2 regions of the Paenibacillus sp. N22P23 genome follow, and region 1 is predicted to be linked to the other one. Evidence: a T-box and tRNA genes for the amino acid it is inferred to sense, from the RefSeq annotation. Region 1 holds a T-box; the other holds one or more tRNA genes.

Region 1 (9,125 bases):
GTCACCGAAGCAAACTTAACGCTTGGTTTTCAACTCCGGCGGCAGCTTTCTTCTCCACACAAATGCTTCATCATAAGCGACTGTATCATGGATCACCATCTTTGCCACACACACGCAAACCGTACCGACGATACTGAATAAGCCTACCAACCACACCGCCAAATGGGCAGCTTCCGCCACTAGACAACCCGCCTCTCCAAGATTAAGCTTGAGTACACCTTATGCGGGTTTACAAGAATTTAGACTTCTTTTTGCGAAAACTTGTTGACATCTTTTTTCCCGTTTGATATATTAATTCTTGTCACTAACGAGGCAACACTATATGATCTGGTAGCTCAGCTGGGAGAGCACTATCTTGACAGGGTAGGGGTCACAGGTTCGAACCCTGTCCAGATCACCATAATTTAAACGCACAAACCCTTGAGGAATCAAGGGTTTTTTTGTTAGAACACGGAAGAATGAACTGTGATACAGCGAATCCCTCTTGTCCGACAACCTTCTAGTTTCGTATCTTATTATTCACCACGAATCGCCGTGGTGAATAATAAGCAGCTATTAGTCCTGATAGCTCTGCATTTCAGCCGATAAACTGGTTCAGCCTGTTACGTACACGAGCTTCTCCCATAACATGCATCATATCGTACAGTTCCGGCGTCATTCTTCTGCCCGTCAGAGCGACTCTAAGAATCATCGCAACGTCACCGACATGCCCTGGGTACTGTTCCGGGTTCTTCTTGTACGTTTTGGCATCCTTGGCGAAGCCGAGCTGCTCCCCGATAGCCTTCACTTTACCGAACCAGCTGTCCCGGTCATCTTGCAAATCAAGCGTATGCGTGTATTCACGGACGATCTGCTTCGCCAGCTCCGACGGAATTGAGGCAGGCAGCGCATCGTAGCCCGCTGCTACCGATTTGTTGAACGATTCATCGAAATAGTACGCGTATAATTCCTTCACGTCCGACCACTTGGCAATATCCTTCCGCGGCTTCTCCACCTCGCGGCCAATATGGAAGATGGCCGTTGCATATTCGCGATTGGCAAGAAGCGTTGCTTCCAGCTCCGTATCGTACGCCGCCGCCCATGCCGCTGTGTGCTCGAATACTTCATCTGCTGTTAGCCGGGCTATCGCATCCTTGCTAATGTCATTGAGCTTATTCATATCAAACAGCGCGCCGCTCACGTTCATCTTGTTCATGTCGATCATGAATTCCGTATATGGCGCTTCCGGCTGGCTCATCCGCCACTCTTCATAATTGGAATTAATGAGCGTCATCAAGTACTCCGTCATTGATATTCCTGGAAAACCAACCTGCTGGTAATAGCGCGCAGCCGCATCCGGATCTTTACGTTTGCTGAATTTGCGCTTCGAGGCACCGTCCATCTTCATCAGTGGAGCGAGGTGACCGTATTCCGGTCTGCGAAAGCCAAGCATGTCGAATAGCTGCAGATGAACCGGAATTGAAGCAAGCCAATCATCACCTCGAATCACGTGCGTGGTACCCATCAAACAATCGTCCACCGCATGCGCGAAATGGTAGGTCGGAATACCATCGGACTTCATAATTACGATGTCCTGATCATTCTCCGGCATTTCGATCTCGCCTTTGATCAGATCATTGTACTTGATTCTTCGATCAGGGGATCCCGGCGATTTCAGCCGGATGACGAACGGCTTTCCCTTCGCCAGCTCCGCTTCAACCTGCTCCGGCGTCAGATTACGGTGAATGGCCCATTCGCCATAATAGCCCGGGTTGAGCTTGGCTGCTAGCTGTTTATCGCGGATTTGCTGCAGCTCATCCGCATCGCAGAAGCAAGGATAGGCTAAACCTCGCGCGATTAGATCTTTAATAAAGACATGGTAAAGGCTCACTCGATCGGTTTGCTTATATGGACCGTATTCCCCTGCTTCTTCGCCAGCCACGGTCGGACCTTCATCCGGATAAATACCGCAATACCTGAACGCCTGAAGAAAATCGCCGATGCTGCCTTCCACTTCCCGTTTCGTATCGGTATCCTCAATTCGCAAATAGAAGACGCCGCCGCTCTGATGCGCAAGCCTTTCGGAAATTAGCGAAGCATAGACGCCGCCAATCGTAAGAAATCCGGTCGGACTCGGCCCGAACCGAGTCACCATGGCTCCTTCCTTCACTTGTCTCGCGGGGTAACTGCCCAGAACGTCCTCCGGCAGCCTCTTAATGGCAGGGAATAAACGATGTGCGAGCACGGTTTGATTCATAATCGTTCCTTCTTTCTCCTCAGAATTTTAAACCGCATAACGGTCAGACCATAAAAAAAAGCCCTTCATCCTCAAAACAACAAGGACGAAAGGCATCGCTTCCGTGGTACCACCTTGATTGGGTCAACCGACCCGCTCATAGATGCAGCATTAAACTACGGCATCTCTTCTATAACGGGAAGACCCGCCAGACTTACTCCATCTTTCAGTCTGATGCTCCGAGGCTTCTTTCTTCAAGCTCGAATACCCTCTTCCACCACCATGCAGGGCTCTCTGCAATTCGAATGCTTGCTTACTCTTCCTCATCAATCGCGTTTTTCGAATATATAAGGATACGTTAGCACACTGGCTGATCCAGCGTCAAGAATAGATGCGCCCGATTCAACCTCTTCAACGTAAGTTCCGTATGTTACCATAATAGGTGATTACAGTATAATATAATCATATAAACTATTCATGACTAACTACGACTGGGATGGTGGGGGCAATGGGATTCGGTTGGCGTAAAAGCTATTCAATTATTCCTGGCGTTCGGTTAAATGCAAGTCACACTGGGCTTGGACTCAGCTTTGGGGTCAAAGGGCTCCGTCATAGTATTCATTCCAGCGGCCGCCGGACGACGACTGCCAGTATTCCCGGATCAGGATTATACTACCAGCATAACCATAGTTCAGGTTCGCGTCGGTCGTATCAAGGTCAGGCTTATCAGCGTAAAGCCGACCTTGACCGTCTACTGCGTGAGCAAGCCAGATCTGAAGAGCTTCAGCATAATCAGCTCCAAGTCGAAGCCTACGAAAACAAGCTGCAGCTAATCTCATCGATACATAAAGAGTGTGACGAGCATGTCAATTGGCAGGTTATCTCAACTACGCCTCCTCCGTTTCCTAAGGGAGACATGGGGCAAAAGGAGAAAGAAGCACATGCTGCACTCGAAGCGTTCCGACCATCGTTCATGTCCCGTCTATTAAATAATGACGAAGCCAAGAAAGCACAGCTTACCGAGCAAATCGAAGTCGCACGCCGGGAAGATTTGGATGATTATAACGCGTGGGAAAGTATGGTCAAGCTTGCCTTTAAGATCATGAAAGGTGAACCTGAAGCTTTATTCGTGGTGCTTGAGCAATTTGCGCCTCTGGATGATTTGGTTGAATTCGGAAGCGGGTTCGAGATCATCTCAGAGAGACCGTATGAGCTTGCCGTTGATTTCAACGTCCATCTGGATACATCCATTCCCAAACAAGCACTCACTCTCACTAAGACCGGTAAAGTATCGACGAAAGATATGCCCAAAAGTCAGTATTACGACCTGCAGCAGGAGTATGTGTGCAGCTGTATTCTGCGGATTGCACGGGATTTGTTTGCCCTCCTCCCACTCAACCAAGTCGTTATTCATGCCCTGGATGAACGTCTGAATACAGCAACGGGCCATGCGGAAATTGTCCCTCTAGTAGCGGTAAAGATCCCGCGCTCAGCTATGAATGGAATCAACTTCGACGCCGTTGATTGTTCAGATGCCATCAGCCAGATGGATCACCAAATGAAGTTCAAGAAAACAGCAGGCTTTGAACCCGTTAACCGTTTATCCTCATAGAAATCTGAAGCAAGCCGGCAGCTTATGCTGCATACAAAAAGAACCTTCATCTCCAGACCATGGACTTGAAGGTTCTTTTTGTATAACCCAGCTCTGCTAATTTCGTGTCGGAATAAATTGCTGCACCCAGCTGCCGAAGCCTTTTGCATTGCGAGTCTGAATGAGCACGACACCTTCGCCTCTGAAACGGCAAACGGCAACTTCACCTGACGTGAAAGTGTTTAACCAACCTTTTGCAGCCTTCTCGATTGTATAATTCATATAGTTTGGCCAAGCGACAAGATGCTGATTGTCGATAATGATTTCCTCGTTCACACCTAAATTAATGGCATGGATTGCACCAAAGGATGAAATGAACACCGTGCCTTTACCCCTGATTTCCAGGATAAAGAAACCTTCGCCCGAGAAGAGACCTCTTGTTAGATTTTGCATTTTGGTCGCTACCTCAATGCCCATTGTGGCAGCGAGGAATCCGTCCTTTTGGACCATCAGTGTATACGAGCCATCGAGTTCAACGGCTTGAACATCGCCGACTGAGCTAGGAGCCAGCAGCACCTCGCCCGGTCCATTGTTTGCACTCAGCTCCTGGAAGAAGAATTTCTCCCCGCTGAGCATTCGGCCAAAACCACGAAGAAGCCCCCCATCCATCGTCCCTTTCAGTTCTAGGTTCGGACTCATGGACACCATTGCATTCATTTCCGCTTTAATCGCTTCACCACGCTCAAGCTTTACTTTTACGATAGGGAACGTATTGTCATACAGGATTTCATGTTTCACGTGAGGACATCCACCCTTCAATTTATTGATCTATTATCCGATATAAGAGATATAACTCTATTTACGGTGGTGAGCTTCTAAATGAAAGTCAATCAGAAACGCAGGACAAAACTTGTCTTTGGCATACTATTAGCAGTTAATGCACTTATCCTGCTCACCATGTTGCCTGAATCCTAAATTCATGCTCTCAAAACCTTTTCCGGTCTCCGCCAAAATCGAATTCTGTCAGGCCTCCTACTTTTTCTCTTGCCTCTTTGTAGATCCTCACTAGACTTTGCATCTTATCAAACTCATGATCACCAGGTCCAAAGTCTTCCATAAACATTTGTTTGAGAATTTCACCGAATACATGGATTTTATCATCCAATCGTGTTATCTCCATATCAATGATATCGGTAACGGAATGTTGATCAATTAGCTCCTGAATATCGGAAGATGGACCGCCAGACTCATGCTCTCGTCCGTTATAATGAGGCTCATTATGTATGGAATCCAGGTCAATTGATGTTCGAATACTCGACATCATAATATTTTCTTTCGCCAGCATAATCTGAAACTCTTTGTTTCGGATCAGATCAGCGATTACATTCCGACATAACTCTCGGTTACTAAGTAGAATGCCATCAAACGGATGAACGGTCCAGACGCCATTCTTCAAGAATAAGTTTAAGATAAACTTTTCACTTCCGTATACATATTCAATATTAATGTTGGTGTCACTTAACACTTCAAAAGAAAAATCTATCAACTCTTCTCCCCCTAGCAACCAGTGTTAGTATCATTCTAACAGAACGCATTTCTGCCTGTACCGTTTATGAGGAAAATAAAAAAAGCCCCAAAAGGGGCTCACTCAGGCGATGCGATATCAGTTATTTAATTGTGACACGGCTTCTGCCTTCTCGTTACTTGCAACTATGATGAGTACGATTAAAAAGACTCCCAGAAGGATCTCACCAATCACAACTCTCATCCCCTCTTCATTCATTTCCACTATGTGTATGAACGAATCGTCTATTCTATGAATAGTATGGTCAAGTTACATAGTCGTTATACGGAATGTATTAGCTTTCCAAACCAAGACGTTTGGTTATCTGTGTATTGATTGCCGTCAATTTAGGTGTAAGTTCATTGCATGATGTTATGATATCACGATTAGATTTTTCACTCAGATCCAGTGCTGCCATCAGGTCGGAGAGAGCCTGATTAACCGATTCCAAGGACATAGAAGGTTTCTTCAATAGCTCGGCCGACTTCTCTGTAGTCGTTCTGAGCATTTCGGCATTCCGCTTAAACTGCTCCTCAATGGTGCTGTTTACTTTCTCTACTGCGTCTGCCACCCGCATTTGATCCTCTAAGGCCATAGTGATCATAGCGCTTACTGTGATCAAATTCGCCGCTTTGTAGATTGAATTGTCTACGGCATCAATCAACTTATCATTTCCGTCGTTTACAATATCCGTTGCAGCAATGGCTTGATTAAACAGCATGATATCCTCGGTCATCGATTGAATGCGAGTAACCACTTTGCGCAAGCCGCGTTCCAGGTACGTTTTCCGACTCTCATTTTCCGGTTTGGCAATTTCCACTTCAAAGAGCTCACGCAGTTTGGAACCCATGGCAATCTTATATTGGAGTTGATAAATTTCTTCGAGCGAACTGCGTTTCAAAGTACGCATGCTGATGATATTTTCTTCCAGTGTATCCTTGCCATCTCGTAAACCGGTAACAATCGCATCGATATTGGTCTTTACGCTTTGATATTTATAAATATAGTTCTTCAATGGTGATTTGCGAATTAACTTGCCAATAAATCCAACATTTTTACTTTGCTCCAGCGACTCACATTGGTTGCGTAAATCCAAAATCAAGTTGGATACCTGCTTCGATTTTCCAGTCATCAACTCGTTTACGGGCCGTTCAAGCATCTTGAGTGTTTGACCCGCCTTTTCTTGCGCCTTCGAGCCGAATTTTCCTACCTCATCCATTAAGGCATCTAAGGCTACCGTATCTGCTTGCGCAACCTTCTGGATGATCGCTGACGCTTCTTGGACGACTGATTGTTCATCGGCTTCCTTCAATGGAACGACTTGCATGGACATGCGTATCCGATCCTCTCTCATTATGATTAATTGGCGTACCTTTGGTGGAGCACTTCTGCGCGGGTTTGTAATTCCATTAAATCCTTGTGTTCGATCGTTGCCACAATATCATTGATCTTCTTATTAACATCACGCAGGCCCGTCAAGAGAAGCCTCCGGTTCTTCACTTTCAGATCTCCACTGAGCCGAAGGAACGGATTAATAACTCCATTCAGTTCCTTCAACACGAGACGATTGAGCACATGGGCAACTTCACCATTGTCACGCAGATCACTCAGCAATGGGATCACCTTCTCTACGCGAAGGAACAAGGAACATGCTTTCTCCACGATTTCATTATCCAAGTTGTTTTTCTGCCCTTCAGAGATGACCATCTCTTCAAGAACGGATAGATACGCCAGTGCCGGTTTAAAGGCTGGATCAATACCCGCTTTGACCACTTCCTTAGCCTGATCGCTCTCATTCGTTTGCCGCGTCTGCGTCTGCGGCTGCGGTGCTGGTATCACTGCCGGTGGTTCTGTGGTGGATGGAGCCTTCATTCGCTGTTTGGTTCGGATGAACAGCCCTGCGCATAATCCGGCTAGAGGGAATAGCAAAATAACGTATGTCGGCAAAAAGAGGCTGCCTGCCAGCCCAATTACATAACCTGCTAAGGATCCAATAACCGGTCGAATCATCATCATGTCATTCACCTCCACCTAATATCTGTCTTTGATCTTGGTTTTATAGTAGATTTCCCATGCCTTATTGTCAATTAAATAAGGTCACTTCGTATAGTAAAGCCCCCGCCACATTTTGGCAGGGGCTATCCTTAGCCTCTTATACTAGCGTTGCAGCTGCTGTAACATCCGTCATGATCATCGGCTTCTCTAAGTGACTGGCCAGTACATCATATTGCGGGTTTTGGCGTTCAACCGTCCCGCCAAGCGCCATTTTCACAGCCAAGTAGGGATAATTAATACCCGTGAGGCAAGTGACATGTAGACCGCCGGACATTCTTGGATTGATCTCAAGAAGCTTAGGCACACCGTCTTTATATTTCATTTGAATGTTGAAGTTATAAGGGATTTTGTACGTATCCGCAACCTTCTGTGCGATCTCCAGCAGCTCCGGAACGTCTTCCATCAAGCGAAGTCTGCCCCCTACCTTCCGCCGCGGAACCGCTGCAAGCAGATTACCTGCTGGATCAGCTAAGCAATCGATGCTGTATTCAAGTCCGTCCAGAAGCTCCATGACCATTAAATCATCAAAGGACTCGACGCTTGCAAGCAGCTGATATACCTCATCGAAGGTTACGAACGGGTTAATGGAACCATACAGATCCTTTAATCGATCCCGCTTGTCGTCTATGATACGGAATCCCATACCGCCCTCCGAATTGGTCGGTTTCAGACATACTTGATGCCCTTTGGCGATCAAATCGTGATAAGCTTCCTTAAACTCCGAGGCGGTTCGTACGACATGATAGTCAGGGATGACCATTATACCGATAGGTTTAACGGCTTGATAGAATAAGTCCTTCTCCATTAGCTTCTCAAGCAGGTCCGCATTGGAACAAACAACGACCTTTGTTCCAATCGCTTCGAACCGGCTCACGTTTTTCGCGATATGAAGCATCTTCAGACGTGGAACAAACACATCAATTTGGTGACGACGGCAGAAATCCAAGCAATACTCGACATACTCATCGCCGTCCAATACCGGCTCTACCTCAGCATGATCACAAATTTGCAAAGACATATGCATCGGGTCCGGATGCGTGCCATACAAAATGACTTCAAGTCCATCCGGATTGTTCTTAATATGATTCATATAATGATAAGCGACTGAGAACCAGCGATTAAACCACACTCTTGCGATATTCTTCAACAGAATCCACCTCTTTAGTTTGATTGGGTTAAGCCAACTCGTGCATCTTTGCATAATGAATGGACATATTCTACGATCTCGTCGGCAGCCAAAGCACCTGTTCGGTTGGTGAAAGTAAATGGCATCGAGCCGGTATTTCTCATTTCCTCACGGAATAGTTCGCCATGCTTAGGTGCAATGGGGTGTGTGGCTAGGTCCAGCAAGCTGCGATCCAATAAGGAGTCGCCGGAAGATACGATAATCTCCGTTCCGATCAATTGCTGAATGTGGGACATGGCTGCGCCCTTACTAACCGATCGCGGCACCATGTAAATTTTTCTACCTTGTACGGACATTTCCCAGCCCAGCTGCCTGATTTGATTGCCCAAATCCTCAACTTCATCTACTGGCATCTTCTCGCGGTTTACGAGGATAGAGAAGAATAGCTCATCACAGAAACGTTCGTCATAAATCCATTCATCATGACGAATCTGTCCGAACAGCTCCATAATCTGAGCAGAGGAAGCTGATTGATGAAGGATTGTTTGCTGTATTTGCAAATTCCACTCGATGT
Region 2 (9,125 bases), on a different contig from region 1:
CAGTATCAGCATGATGTCAGCCAGAAGCGCTTGGAAGAGACGCTTGGCGGCGTCGTGGAGTCTGCGGTTAACCATGTCGGTGTCGATGTTAATACGGCGTCTCCTTCGCTGCTGTCCTACGTTGCTGGGATCAATGCAACGACGGCGAAGAATATCGTGAAATATCGCGAGGAGAAAGGCAAGTTCAGCGATCGCAAGACGCTGCAGAGCGTGCCAAGACTTGGTGCCAAAACTTACGAGCAGTGCATTGGCTTCATCCGTATACCGGAGAGCCCTAACCCGCTGGATCGTACGCCGATCCATCCGGAATCTTATGCCGTCGTAGACAAACTCTGTGCGACGATTGGCTTGAAGCTGAATGCCTTAGGTACAGAAGCGTTTAAAGAGGCCATCTCCGCCATTCAAACGGAAGAAATTGCACAGAAGCTAGGTGTCGGCGTTCCGACGCTGAGAGATATCGTGGACAGCTTATTGCGTCCTGGCAGAGATCCGCGTGAAGAACTGCCGGCCCCGATTTTCCATACGGATGTACTCAGCATCGAGGATTTGACGCCGGGGATGGAGCTTCACGGCACGGTACGCAACGTCATCGATTTCGGCGCGTTCGTCGATATCGGCATCAAGAATGACGGACTCGTCCATATTTCGCAGTTGAGCAATAAATTCGTGAAACATCCGATGGATGTTGTATCCGTCGGGGATACCGTTACGGTTTGGGTGCTTAGCGCCGACCTTAAGAAGGGCAGAGTCAGCTTGACGATGCGCAAACCGGATTAATCGTCACACCAATGCACGTCACGGCAAAAAGGGTGTTATCTACGAGCAGTCACGACAATAAGCGTCACTGCAAAGAGATAGCACCCTTTTTCTACAAACCTTTTACAAGCTTGCAGAGTCCTCATCAGGCCGTTGACTCGTACGGTAGAAATACCAGCAATCGTTCAATAGACGAATTTGCCTTTGGTCTTTCTTCAGAAAAGCGCGCATTAGTTGATTGCACAGCCATTGCGGCATAGCTTCGCCCTCCTTTCAGCCATCACTTGTTGTACTAATAAGTGTATGGAAGTGGGCGAATGTCCGTGCAGGTCCAACTAGCGCGAATGTTCAAGATTTTGCAAAAACAGGCGAAGCGGAAGCTTAAATGTCGAGCTCTTCCTCGTACCACTGCTCTAATTGTGCTTGCAAAGCGCGAATTTCAGTGAGCAGCGAGATGAGCGGATAGGTTTTCTCTTGAACGGACGAGAATTCTTTCTCCAATTGATTCATGTAATCGAGCCCGGAGTGGATCACAATCGATTTGTCATGAAGCTCTAAATCTGCGCATTCTGCAATGGCATAAGGCAGTACCGGCACTTCGGAAGCGGTTAGCTTGTCGATTTCTTTATGCAGGCGCAAATTAAGCGCGCTTAATTGATAAGCATGTGAGGCAGGCATTTCTACGAACGATAGGTCTTGTCCGTTTTTCATAATGATATAACGCATTTCTGGCATGATCGCGTCTCCCCCTAGATGGATGAATGCTGTGTCGACCAAAGGTCTCCTCAAACCAATCATCATTTACTACTTGACAGTGTAGCGTATTCGTCCTTTAAAATTCAAGTATTATGCGGTTACAAATTCAAGGGAGTACATCGGATGCAGGATAATTTGCTACAGGAATGGGTGGAACGGGTGTCCTTGCAATATTTCGGGATTCCGTTTCGGCACCAAGCGACCTTCAACGGAAGACTGAAGTCTACTGGAGGACGCTATTTTACGAAGACGCACAATATCGAGATCAGCCCTCATCAACTGACCAATTATGGTGAAGAGGAAACCGAGAAGATTATCAAGCATGAGCTATGCCATTATCATTTGCATATTTTGAAGCGGGGATACCAGCATCGAGATGCGGATTTCAAGCAGCTGCTCGCTAGAGTGGGCGGGACGCGATTCTGCAAATCTCTGCCGGAAGGGGTGAAGCGCAAGCAGGAACCCTATCGATTTAAGCTCGTTTGTCGCAGCTGCGGGACCGAATATTTGCGCAAAAGAAAGACCGATCCGCGCCGATATGCTTGCGGAAAATGCCGGGGGATTTTGTTGCTTTATAGGCTTGACTTCAATTCTCAGACATGATACATTATTTCTTGTCACTCATTACTATTCCCTGATAGCTCAGTTGGTAGAGCACTCGACTGTTAATCGAGTTGTCACAGGTTCGAGTCCTGTTCGGGGAGCCATTACTTTTGGAGAGATACCCAAGTGGCTCAAGGGGACCCTCTGCTAAGGGGTTAGACTGCGTAAGTGGTGCGAGGGTTCGAATCCCTCTCTCTCCGCCATTTTTTCTGAATGGAACGCACTTATTTAGTGGACATTCAATTCTCCAATCTCGTTAGCAGCGAGAGGGAGCTTGCAACAAAAGGCCCGTTGGTCAAGTGGTTAAGACACCTCCCTTTCACGGAGGTAACAGGGGTTCGAGTCCCCTACGGGTCACCATTTTCATTCTCGATATGGACAATCACATATCACTTCGCGGTCGTGGTGGAACGGCAGACACACCATCTTGAGGGGGTGGCGCTCACAAGGCGTGAGGGTTCAAATCCCTCCGACCGCATTCCCTAGAAAAACTCTTGAATATTCAAGGGTTTTTCTTCTGTTTAGACGGTAATTGAGAATAAGGAGAGTTCGGGATGATTTATCATTTTATACCAAGGCATGAGTGGATTGCAGCAATAGAGTTACACAAATATGCACCGGAAAGTATCGCTGCTGATGGTTTCATACATTGTTGCACGAAGGATCAAATCAATCTGCTCGCCAATATGTTGTTTAAAGATGAACAAGATTTACTCTTACTTGAGATCGACGAGAAGGCAGTAGAGGCTGAACTTATATATGAAGACTTATATGAAATGAATCAACTATTCCCGCATCTATATGGAGCTTTGAATCTAAATGCAGTCAAAGAAATCTATCATGTGCAATTCATTGTTGATGGTGAGGTTGCATTACAACCTATTGGTGAAGAATAGAGAGCGTGCCCATTCTCAAAGAAGTCATTGCGAGAATAGGCACGCTCATTTTAGTTATTCTTTTGCTTCCAAACGAGCAAGCTCCTTGCGCACGATTGGTGCTACTTTGGTGCCAAGCAGCTCGATGGCGCGAAGCATTTCAATATGAGGCATCGTGCCAACGTTCAAATGAAGGAAGAAACGTGTCACGCCTAAGTTCTTACGCAGCAGTATGATTTTCTCTGCGACATATTCGGGATCGCCTACGTAGAGAGCGCCGCGAAGGCTGCGTGCTGCATCGAAAGTGGCACGGCTGTAAGGCTGGGTCCAGCCCCGCTCGCGCCCGATGACGTTCATCTGGGCTTGGGTTGGGAGGAAGAAGGCATTAGCAGCTTGTTCCGTCGTATCGCTGACGAAGCCGTGTGAATGTGTCGCGATTTGCAAAGTAGCCGGATCATGACCTGCGCGAACTGCCGCTTCTTTATAGAGCTTGACTAATGGAGCGAAGCTCTCGGGCATGCCGCCGATGATAGCGAACGCAATTGGCAGTCCGAGCATACCGGCCCTCACTGCGGATTCCGGATTGCCGCCGCTTGCGATCCAAACCGGGAGTGGTTCCTGAACGGAGCGAGGGTAGACGCCAAGGTTTTGGAAGGCCGGGCGATGGCCGCCGCGCCAGCTTACTTTCTCTGAGGCGCGAATCGCGAGCAGCAGCTCAAGCTTCTCTTCAAATAATTCATCATAATCATGTAAGTCATAACCGAAGAGCGGGAATGATTCGATAAACGAACCTCGGCCGGCCATAATCTCAGCACGCCCGTTCGAAATGCCGTCGAGGGTTGAGAATGATTGATAGACACGGACCGGATCATCCGAGGAAAGAACCGTCACCGCACTTGTGAGTCGGATGCGTTTGGTCATTGCTGCTGCAGCAGCAAGCACAATAGCAGGCGCGGAGCCGGCGTAATCTGAGCGGTGATGCTCCCCGACCCCATAGACATCGAGTCCAACCTGATCGGCGAGAACGATTTCTTCAACCGCATGCCGCAATCTCTCCGCATGGTTAACGGCTTTACCTGTTGTAAGATCATTTGTTGCTTCTAAGAAAGTGCTAATTCCTATTTCCATATTCGCAGTAGTGGTGGTCAATTTGTTTCTCCTCCTTTATTAGTACTAGTGTACTCAGATGTGCGAAAGAAAAACAAGCTAATATGGAATAGTTAGTAGGTGAACTTGAAACTTGATACTTTACTTCATGTATCATGTGATTCGAAATTCTAACGAACCGTACGGGCTTTATTTGGCCAGATTCACCTCTTCCGAGAACGTTACGAACCGTACAGGCGTTATTATGGCAAAAACGGCTTCATTATACATACAAACCGTCAAATAGAGGCTCTACAGTTCGTTAGAATTTTTTCAGAGCTATTTTGGTAGCGAATAAGCGTTCTACGGTTCGTTAGAATTTTCCGTAACTCCTTACCGCTTTACTCACCCCCAATGCCGCACTTCCCATCCCGCAATTTGCTCGTTACAGAATGCGGGCTGCAGTACGCATGATGCGGAATGATTTGTAGGGTTTTAGGGGAACGTATCGATGCGCAGGGCTTCAAGAAATAAAATGAAAAATAATGCTTGCTATTGCCGTTTGGTTTAGATATAATAACACTTGTCGTTTGAAAAGCATGTCGAAAAACGACGAAAATAAGGCCCGTTGGTCAAGTGGTTAAGACACCTCCCTTTCACGGAGGTAACAGGGGTTCGAGTCCCCTACGGGTCACCATTTAAGAGCCATTAGCTCAGTTGGTAGAGCACCTGACTTTTAATCAGGGTGTCGTAGGTTCGAGTCCTACATGGCTCACTTTTACCTCATTCGATATGGCAATTCACATATCACTTCGCGGTCGTGGTGGAACGGCAGACACACCATCTTGAGGGGGTGGCGCTCACAAGGCGTGAGGGTTCAAATCCCTCCGACCGCATCCCAAGAAAAACCCGTAATTCCTTGTAAGATGAGGAATTACGGGTTTTTTGTTTTTTCAGCGTGTGTTGAATCTGATACAATGGTTATGATTTCCTGTTGTACACAAGGAGGGGTCTTGGTATGTCAATTAAGGCTGTATTATTTGATTTTGATGGAACGCTCGCCGATACACTACCATTATCGTTTAGTGCCTTTAAAGCAGTGTTTAAACAATACGATCATAGAGAGGTTACCAACGATCAACTTATTGCCATGTTTGGTCCGACAGAGGAAGGCATAATAGGTGAGAACTTCACCGACAAAGCTTCAGTTTTACAGGCTATAGAGGATTACTACTCGTTATATGAGAAAGGGCATTATCATAATTTCCCTAATGAGCAGAAGCTGGTGGATTTACTTCATTTTCTGAAGGAGCAAGGTGTGAAAATCGGCGTCATTACCGGAAAAAGCAGACGTGCGTTTGTGATCTCATCCGAGGCTTTACAATTACAACAATTTTTTGACATCGCGATTACCGGTGATGACGTCGACAAAGCGAAACCGGACCCCGAGGGTATTCATAAAGCGCTGCACATATTGGGTATAGATAAATCGAGTGCTGTATTTGTTGGAGACAGCAATGCAGACATACTCGCAGGTAAGGCTGCGGGGCTTCGTACATACGCAGTGCGTTGGTTATCTACGTACCAAAGCTCGGTTTATGATAGTTTACCGGATGGCGTGTTTGACCATGTGGCAGAATTTTATGAGTTTCTTGAGAAAGAGCATAGTGACGACTAATAGATCAGAATATAGGGAAGTGACGTTACGACGTTGCTTCTCCTTTTTTTGTCAATTCCATCGTGCGAGAGTGGTATCGAACATGGTATTATATAGTTGGTGATACGTTTCACCAATCGAATAAAATTGAAATGAGAGTGGACTAACGTGAACAACTCAGCCGAAACGAGCAAATCTCTTTCCAAAATCTCATTAAGTGGGGGAAGCCTGCAGTTTACTTTTTTGAACAGCGGAGACTTGTACCAGGCCTCTCATGGGGATGTACTTATCAATCAAGTCCTCTCCAATGCCATCGATGGATCGTTTAACAATGTGTTTCTAAGACTATTCGACGAGGATGGAACGATTACGGAGGTTCTTCCACTGCTGGGCGTTCAATCCCAAAGCCGCTTTGCTTATTCCGATCATGCTGCCGTGTGGGAGGGGGCGGCGAAGGGCGTTTCCTACAAGGTCATTTTCCGGCTATCGGATCGCGGCATCTGGTTCTGGGATATTGCCTTAACCGGTGAAGGCGTTCAAGCGGATCTTGTGTATGGACAAGATATCGGCATTGCCAATCGAGGCGCTGTCCGTTCTAATGAAGCATACGTATCGCAATATATCGGTCATTCGGTGTTTGAAGACACGAGCAAAGGCTACGTCATTTGCTCCAGACAGAATCAACCGCAGCAAGGGAAATTCCCGTATTTGCAGCAGGGGGCGCTAACTGGCGCGATCGGCTACTCCACAGATGGATTCCAGCTCTTCGGATTGTCTTACAAGGAAAGCAATGAAGCGGCAGGCCTTAAGCAGCCATCATTAGCGAACGAAGTCTACCAATACGAGTTTGCGTATGCGGCACTGCAATCGGAACGGATACAATTGAACGGTACAGCGCGAGTCGTATTCTATGGTTTGTATAAGGACAATCATGCTGATGCGGTTGCCGCGCTTGAATATGGTGACGAGGTTGCCGAAGCTTGGGCATGGGCAGATTCACAGACGCTGCTGGAAGCTGTTCAAGAGGTAGAGAAGGTTTCGCTGCATGCGAATATCGGTCAGCCTCTTGTATCTGCATCATTGACCAAAGCCGAAATTGAGCAGCGTTATCCTTCGCGTGAACAGGAAGAATGGGATGGAGAGACACTGCTGTCCTTCTTTACGCCTACGCATGAACATGTTGTGCTCAAGGAGAAAGAGCTTCGCGTAGAACGTCCGCATGGTCATATTATGATGACAGGCAATAATGATCGGATGAATGAGCAGGTTCTGGCAACGACTTCCTTCATGTACGGTATCTTCAATTCGCATATCGTTGTAGGCAATACGTCCTTTAACAAAATGATGTCCAATGCCCGAAACTCGCTCAATATGATGAAGACATCCGGTCAACGCATCTATGTCGAAGTCGGAGGGAGCTATCGTCTGCTGGCACTGCCGTCCGCCTTCGAGATTGGATTCAACTATGCCAAGTGGGTTTATAAATTGCCGGAGGATCAAATCGTCGTGACGAGCTTTACGACATTAGATACGCCGGAGGTGCAGCTGCAGGTCGTTTCGGAAAGCGGCAAATCCTATCGCTATTTGGTGACGAACCAAGTGACGATGGATAATAACGAATACGAAGTGCCATTCCGCATGGAGCAGGAAGGCGATGTCCTTACATTCCGCGCGGATGATCGTTCGTACAGCCGTTCTGTTTATCCTGATCTATGCTACCGCATGAAGCTCGCAGGCGCTTCGATGAGCGTTGGCGATGAGCGGCTGCTGGCTGAGCATGTCCAGCCTGGCGATGCGTCATTGGTTGTGCTGCAAGTCGATGCTGCCGCCAATTGGAGCTTAGTTATTCAAGGGCTTTTGAATGGGGAAGAGCTACCTTTTGTTGTCCGCAATACGGATGAGGAAGCAGCTCGTTACCGTGATTTCTATTATAGAGTAATGAATGGATTTGACCTTTCCCTAGCGGATGGAACAGTCTCAGGCGAGCTGAGCAAGGTAAACACACTCGCGTGGTGGTATACGCACAATATGCTCGTCCATTTCTCAACGCCGCACGGCCTTGAACAATATGGTGGGGCCGCTTGGGGCTCGCGTGACGTATGTCAGGGGCCGGTTGAATATTTCATGGCCACACAGAAGTATGACGTCGTTCGGACGATCCTTCAAACGGTGTTTTCACATCAATATGAGGACACCGGCAATTGGCCGCAGTGGTTTATGTACGATAAGTACATCAAAGTGCAATCGGAAGAAAGTCATGGCGACATTATCGTTTGGCCGCTTAAGGTTATCGGCGAGTATTTGAATGTGACGAAAGACTACAGCATTCTTGAAGAGCAGATTCCTTATACGAACCGGCATACATTTGCGTTTACGGAGCAGACGGATTCACTGCTCGGCCATGTGCTCAAAGAAATTGATTATATTAAAGCGCATTTCCTGCATGGCACGAGCTTGTCTTCATACGGTGACGGTGATTGGGACGATACGCTGCAGCCGGCTAATGCGCAGTTGAAGAAGTATCTGGTCAGCAGCTGGACGGTATCCTTGACCTATCAAGTGATGAAGCAATTAGCTGCGGCGCTCGCTGATTACAATAAGGAATTGTCAGAAGAGCTTTGTGTGCTGGCATCGGGCATTCAAGCCGACTTTAACCGTTATATGCTGCCAACAGGCACCATACCGGGCTTCTTGTATATGGAGAATCCGGAACAGGTGAAGCTGATGATTCATCCTGATGAGAACGAGACAGGCATCCAGTACCGGCTGCTGCCGATGACTAGAAGTATGATCGGCGAGCTGCTTACGAAAGAGCAAGCCTATGCCCATTACGACATCATTAAGGAAAAGCTGTATTTCCCAGATGGCGTTCGCCTGATGAACAAACCGGCTGCCTATAACGGCGGCGTTAGTACGCGCTTCAAGCGTGCAGAGCAGGCTTCCAACTTCGGACGGGAAATCGGCTTGCAATATGTGCATGCACATATCCGGTTTGTCGAAGCGATGGCTAAGCTTGGATTCCAGGATGAGGCGTGGAAAGGGCTGCAGATGATTAATCCGGTTGGTCTGCGCGACGTAGTGCCAAATGCGGAAATTCGTCAAAGCAACGCCTACTTCAGCAGTTCCGACGGCAAATTTGGCGACCGTTACGAGGCGCAGGAGAGATTCGATGAGTTAAGACAAGGCAAGGTTCAAGTGAAGGGCGGATGGAGAGTGTACTCCAGCGGACCGGGAATCTACATGAACCAGCTCATCTCAAACTGTCTGGGCATTCGCCAAGAGGGCGGCGATCTCGTCATCGACCCTGTGCTGCCGAAGCATCTGAATGGGCTGCAGTTTGAGTTCCGCTTGATGGATCAGCCGATCCGATTCGTCTATCATCTGGATGGCAG

The links. A T-box is a leader RNA that pairs with one kind of tRNA and senses whether it is charged. The one in region 1 lies ahead of gltX (glutamate--tRNA ligase), so its partner is inferred to be a tRNA-Glu.
Positions count from the first base shown of each region.
Region 2: it encodes a tRNA-Glu, which carries the amino acid that the T-box ahead of gltX (glutamate--tRNA ligase) is inferred to sense. The anticodon was not compared.

Region 1 is NZ_JBXENT010000001.1:275,239-284,363, reverse strand. It holds gene AC506A_RS01340 (hypothetical protein) at 16-180, opposite strand; tRNA gene AC506A_RS01335 (tRNA-Val) at 325-400, shown strand; gene gltX (glutamate--tRNA ligase) at 578-2,236, opposite strand; T-box leader at 2,315-2,555, opposite strand; gene AC506A_RS01325 (DUF4236 domain-containing protein) at 2,724-3,827, shown strand; gene AC506A_RS01320 (TIGR00266 family protein) at 3,924-4,604, opposite strand; gene AC506A_RS01315 (hypothetical protein) at 4,792-5,352, opposite strand; gene AC506A_RS01310 (toxic anion resistance protein) at 5,666-6,703, opposite strand; gene AC506A_RS01305 (hypothetical protein) at 6,730-7,386, opposite strand; gene AC506A_RS01300 (ATP-grasp domain-containing protein) at 7,523-8,572, opposite strand; gene AC506A_RS01295 (HAD family hydrolase) at 8,587-9,125, opposite strand, start outside.
Region 2 is NZ_JBXENT010000002.1:315,464-324,588, reverse strand. It holds gene AC506A_RS12240 (Tex family protein) at 1-777, shown strand, start outside; gene cmpA (cortex morphogenetic protein CmpA) at 880-1,014, opposite strand; gene AC506A_RS12230 (hydrolase/acyltransferase) at 1,138-1,491, opposite strand; gene AC506A_RS12225 (SprT family protein) at 1,636-2,115, shown strand; tRNA gene AC506A_RS12220 (tRNA-Asn) at 2,144-2,219, shown strand; tRNA gene AC506A_RS12215 (tRNA-Ser) at 2,228-2,318, shown strand; tRNA gene AC506A_RS12210 (tRNA-Glu) at 2,401-2,475, shown strand; tRNA gene AC506A_RS12205 (tRNA-Leu) at 2,512-2,593, shown strand; gene AC506A_RS12200 (DUF952 domain-containing protein) at 2,670-3,011, shown strand; gene AC506A_RS12195 (LLM class flavin-dependent oxidoreductase) at 3,066-4,118, opposite strand; tRNA gene AC506A_RS12190 (tRNA-Glu) at 4,699-4,773, shown strand; tRNA gene AC506A_RS12185 (tRNA-Lys) at 4,779-4,851, shown strand; tRNA gene AC506A_RS12180 (tRNA-Leu) at 4,891-4,972, shown strand; gene AC506A_RS12175 (HAD family hydrolase) at 5,095-5,754, shown strand; gene AC506A_RS12170 (GH36-type glycosyl hydrolase domain-containing protein) at 5,902-9,125, shown strand, end outside.